DNA from 2 places in the Lysinibacillus telephonicus genome. Region 1 is predicted to be linked to the other one. Evidence: a T-box and tRNA genes for the amino acid it is inferred to sense, from the RefSeq annotation. Region 1 holds a T-box; the other holds one or more tRNA genes.
What was found. The T-box of region 1 lies ahead of leuS (leucine--tRNA ligase). A T-box ahead of a tRNA ligase gene usually reads a tRNA of that ligase, here a tRNA-Leu.

Region 1 (2,445 bases):
TGGAATTGGTTCACCCCAGTAACGTTGACGAGAGAATAGCCAGTCACGTATGCGATAAGAAATTTTCTTTTCACCTACGCCATTTTTTTCAAGCCATTCAATTGCTTTTGCAATTGCTTCAGCTTTTCCTAAGCCATTTAAGAAATCTGAATTGATATGTGGACCGTCACCAGTAAACGCTTCCTTTTCAATATCGCCGCCCTCTAAAACGGCTTTTATAGGTAAACCGAATTCCTTAGCAAATTCATAGTCGCGTTCATCATGAGCTGGAACTGCCATAATAGCACCAGTTCCATATGAAGCAAGTACATAGTCTGCAATCCATACAGGTATCTTTGCGCCGTTAATTGGATTTACAGCATATGCTCCTGTAAATACACCTGTTTTTTCTTTTGCTAAATCTGTACGCTCTAAGTCAGATTTTAATTTAACTTTTTCAAGATATGCGTCAACAGCTTCCTGCTGCTCTGCAGTTGTAATTCGAGCTACTAATTTATGTTCAGGCGCTAGTACACAGTATGTTGCACCAAAAAGTGTATCAGGACGAGTAGTAAACACTTTAAATGATTCATTTGTCCCGTCAACTGTAAACGTAACCTCCGCCCCTTCTGATCGTCCAATCCAGTTGCGCTGCATATCTTTAATTGATTCTGGCCAATCCACTTCTTCTAAGTCATCTATTAAACGATCTGCATAAGCTGTAATTTTCAGCATCCATTGTTTCATAGGACGGCGCTCTACAGGATGTCCGCCACGTTCTGATTTTCCATCAATTACTTCTTCATTAGCAAGAACTGTACCAAGAGCTGGACACCAGTTTACAGGTACTTCATCAACATATGCTAAACCTTTTTTATATAATTGAATAAAAATCCATTGTGTCCATTTATAATAATTTGGATCTGTTGTATTAATTTCACGATCCCAATCATAAGAAAAACCTAATTCTTGAATTTGTCGTTTAAACGTTGCAATATTCTTTGCTGTAAACTCAGCAGGGTCATTGCCAGTGTCTAGGGCGTATTGTTCAGCTGGTAGACCAAATGCATCCCAACCCATTGGATGTAGAACGTTATAGCCCTGCATACGTTTATAGCGAGATAAAATATCTGTAGCAGTATAACCTTCTGGATGGCCAACGTGTAATCCAGCTCCAGATGGATAAGGGAACATATCTAGTGCATAAAATTTAGGCTTTGATTCGTCATTTGTCGTTTTAAATGTGTTATTATCTGCCCAATATTGTTGCCACTTTTTTTCAATTGTTTGATGATTAAAGCTCATTGGATTCTCTCCTCCTTGTTTTTGTAAACAACATGCTGAAAGCGACATGAAGGAACGTTAAATTAATAAAAAGCTGTCTATGAAGTAGATTATCCTAATAACGGTAAAATTAACAAAATATTTAAAAAATAAAAAATCCCGTCCCATTCCTATTAGAAGGGACGAGAGAAATTTGTAAACTCCCGCGGTACCACCCAAATTAGTGACACATCACTCAGCTCAATTCCTTAACGCGGCATACGGTTTTAGTTACTTTAGTTCACTAAAACTGACTCCAAGGCGAGTTCGATTCATCTACTTGCTAGCTTCCACCAGCCGCTAGCTCTCTTAAAAGCTTCAAAATCTACTATTCCTTCTCTTAGTCGTCCATATTATTAATGCATTAATTTTAATGGAAAAATTTAAAATATACAAGTCCCTTGTAAATAGAACTCGTATTTCCTATATCTTTTTATACTGCTATATCTAATTAATTTCATTATATTGCTCTTTTTCTTTTTTTAATGGGCTATCATAAAGTAAACACGGTACAATAGAAATAATAAACATCGCGCACAAAATAAGCATTAAAACATTCATACTATAAAAATCCACAATCATTCCGCCAAATAACGGTCCAATCATTCTACCGATTGCCCCAATACTATTGACAATCCCTTGGTAAGAACCATCTTTGCCTTTTGGAGCTAACATACTGGCGATTGTTGGTACTGCTGGCCAAACAAAAATTTCCCCAATTGTTAAAATCATCATAGCAACTGCAAACATTTTAAAATTATTTGCAAAAATTATTACGATAAAGGATACCATCATAACAGACATACCGAACACTAATTGTGCTTTAATCTGCTTTTCATACTTTTGTACAATGGGACTAATGATAGGTTGAAGAATGATAATTAACAAACCATTAATTGTCCAAAGTAAACTATATTCCTTCAGACTTATACCTAGTTGTTGAATATGAGTCGAAAGTGTAGTGGACCATTGCGAATAAGCAATCCATGCTAATAAGAAACCGCCACTTAGTATAAGCAATGAATATAAACTAGCCTTTGATGAGTTATCATTAACGATTTTTTCTCGATTCTTTTCATTCTCTTTATTTGGAACCATGCGGCGATAACTAAAAGCTGCTATTATAAGAAATATTACATACAA
Region 2 (2,445 bases), 1.7 Mb from region 1:
ATCGACGGGGAGGTTTGGCACCTCGATGTCGGCTCATCGCATCCTGGGGCTGTAGTCGGTCCCAAGGGTTGGGCTGTTCGCCCATTAAAGCGGTACGCGAGCTGGGTTCAGAACGTCGTGAGACAGTTCGGTCCCTATCCGTCGTGGGCGTAGGAAATTTGAGAGGAGCTGTCCTTAGTACGAGAGGACCGGGATGGACACACCGCTGGTGTACCAGTTGTCTTGCCAAAGGCATCGCTGGGTAGCTATGTGTGGACGGGATAAGTGCTGAAAGCATCTAAGCATGAAGCCCCCCTCAAGATGAGATTTCCCATTACGCAAGTAAGTAAGATCCCTCAAAGACGATGAGGTAGATAGGTTCGAGGTGGAAGTGTGGCGACACATGGAGCTGACGAATACTAATCGATCGAGGACTTAACCAAAATTTTGAACGCATTCAATGTCTTTATCCAGTTTTGAGAGAACGAACTCTCAATTAAATAAAGGAACTTCGCCTAAGAGCGCAACATCCTGTTGCAACGGCGAAGCCAGCACATCCATGTGCAAGTGAAGTGATGATGGCAAAGAGGTCACACCCGTTCCCATACCGAACACGGAAGTTAAGCTCTTTAGCGCCGATGGTAGTTGGGGGCTTCCCCCTGTGAGAGTAGGACGTCGCTTCGCTTGTTTTATGTGGAGGATTAGCTCAGCTGGGAGAGCACCTGCCTTACAAGCAGGGGGTCGGCGGTTCGAGCCCGTCATCCTCCACCATATATGCCGGTGTAGCTCAGTTGGTAGAGCAACTGACTTGTAATCAGTAGGTCGTGGGTTCGACTCCTATCGCCGGCATCATTACTTGGAGGGGTAGCGAAGTGGCTAAACGCGGCGGACTGTAAATCCGCTCCTTCGGGTTCGGCGGTTCGAATCCGTCCCCCTCCACCATTCTAAGAGCCATTAGCTCAGTGGTAGAGCATCTGACTTTTAATCAGAGGGTCGAAGGTTCAAGTCCTTCATGGCTCACCAGTTTTATAATAAATTGCTAGAAAAATTTGGAGCATGCTTTTGCGGAAGTAGTTCAGTGGTAGAACACCACCTTGCCAAGGTGGGGGTCGCGGGTTCGAACCCCGTCTTCCGCTCCAAATGTGCCGGGGTGGCGGAACTGGCAGACGCACAGGACTTAAAATCCTGCGGTAGGTGACTACCGTACCGGTTCGATTCCGGTCCTCGGCACCATTTTAATTTACTATCAAGATGTAGCGCCTGTAGCTCAATTGGATAGAGCGTCTGACTACGGATCAGAAGGTTGTGGGTTCGACTCCTGCCAGGCGCGCCAAAAGATACGGGAAGTAGCTCAGCTTGGTAGAGCACTTGGTTTGGGACCAAGGGGTCGCAGGTTCGAATCCTGTCTTCCCGACCATAGAATAAAGTTGATTTTTTAATAATATAATTATGGGGCCTTAGCTCAGCTGGGAGAGCGCCTGCCTTGCACGCAGGAGGTCAGCGGTTCGATCCCGCTAGGCTCCACCAAAATTTTATTTATGGCGGCGTAGCTCAGCTGGCTAGAGCGTACGGTTCATACCCGTAAGGTCGGGGGTTCGATCCCCTCTGCCGCCACCATCTATTATAACGGAGGCATACCCAAGTCTGGCTGAAGGGATCGGTCTTGAAAACCGACAGGCGGGTTAAACCGCGCGTGGGTTCAAATCCTACTGCCTCCGCCATTTAAATTAAGTAATAAAGGTCCCGTGGTGTAGCGGTTAACATGCCTGCCTGTCACGCAGGAGATCGCCGGTTCGATCCCGGTCGGGACCGCCATTTAAAATGATGGGTCGATAGCTCAGTTGGTAGAGCATTTGACTGAAGCTCAAAGTGTCGGCGGTTCGATTCCGTCTCGACCCACCATTTTTGCGGGTGTAGTTTAATGGTAAAACCTCAGCCTTCCAAGCTGATGTCGTGAGTTCGATTCTCATCACCCGCTCCATTAGGGGCCTATAGCTCAGCTGGTTAGAGCGCACGCCTGATAAGCGTGAGGTCGATGGTTCAAGTCCATTTAGGCCCACCATAACAATATTCCGAAGTAGCTCAGTGGTAGAGCAATCGGCTGTTAACCGATCGGTCGTAGGTTCGAGTCCTACCTTCGGAGCCACGGCCCGTTGGTCAAGTGGTTAAGACACCGCCCTTTCACGGCGGTAACACGGGTTCGAATCCCGTACGGGTCATAAAAAAACGTGTAGCAATTGCTTGCTACACGTTTTTTAGTGCCTTCAGAATGAAGGGAAAGTTTGGTTAATCTTGTAATCGAGAGGTGGATATTCCTAAGGTGAATTTTTGGGGGAGAAGAAAATAAGATCCATTGTAAGATAAGTTTATCCAGTTATACAATTTATACATAAAGGAATATATCCCTTTGAGATAATATGGTGCGGTGACTTTATTAGGTTCGATTTTCTAATTATTTTTTATTCT

Region 2: it has a tRNA-Leu gene. The T-box ahead of leuS (leucine--tRNA ligase) is inferred to sense a tRNA for this amino acid. The anticodon was not compared.

What each region holds. Positions count from the first base shown of each region.
Region 1 is NZ_CP155468.1:3,239,170-3,241,614, forward strand. Features, by position in the region: gene leuS (leucine--tRNA ligase) at 1-1,284, opposite strand, end outside; T-box leader at 1,439-1,653, opposite strand; gene MKY04_RS15570 (MDR family MFS transporter) at 1,750-2,445, opposite strand, start outside.
Region 2 is NZ_CP155468.1:359,577-362,021, forward strand. Features, by position in the region: rRNA gene MKY04_RS01585 (23S ribosomal RNA) at 1-422, shown strand, start outside; rRNA gene rrf (5S ribosomal RNA) at 548-663, shown strand; tRNA gene MKY04_RS01595 (tRNA-Val) at 675-750, shown strand; tRNA gene MKY04_RS01600 (tRNA-Thr) at 756-828, shown strand; tRNA gene MKY04_RS01605 (tRNA-Tyr) at 838-921, shown strand; tRNA gene MKY04_RS01610 (tRNA-Lys) at 928-1,002, shown strand; tRNA gene MKY04_RS01615 (tRNA-Gly) at 1,044-1,118, shown strand; tRNA gene MKY04_RS01620 (tRNA-Leu) at 1,124-1,212, shown strand; tRNA gene MKY04_RS01625 (tRNA-Arg) at 1,236-1,312, shown strand; tRNA gene MKY04_RS01630 (tRNA-Pro) at 1,320-1,396, shown strand; tRNA gene MKY04_RS01635 (tRNA-Ala) at 1,431-1,506, shown strand; tRNA gene MKY04_RS01640 (tRNA-Met) at 1,520-1,596, shown strand; tRNA gene MKY04_RS01645 (tRNA-Ser) at 1,608-1,700, shown strand; tRNA gene MKY04_RS01650 (tRNA-Asp) at 1,719-1,794, shown strand; tRNA gene MKY04_RS01655 (tRNA-Phe) at 1,806-1,881, shown strand; tRNA gene MKY04_RS01660 (tRNA-Gly) at 1,887-1,960, shown strand; tRNA gene MKY04_RS01665 (tRNA-Ile) at 1,965-2,041, shown strand; tRNA gene MKY04_RS01670 (tRNA-Asn) at 2,051-2,125, shown strand; tRNA gene MKY04_RS01675 (tRNA-Glu) at 2,127-2,198, shown strand.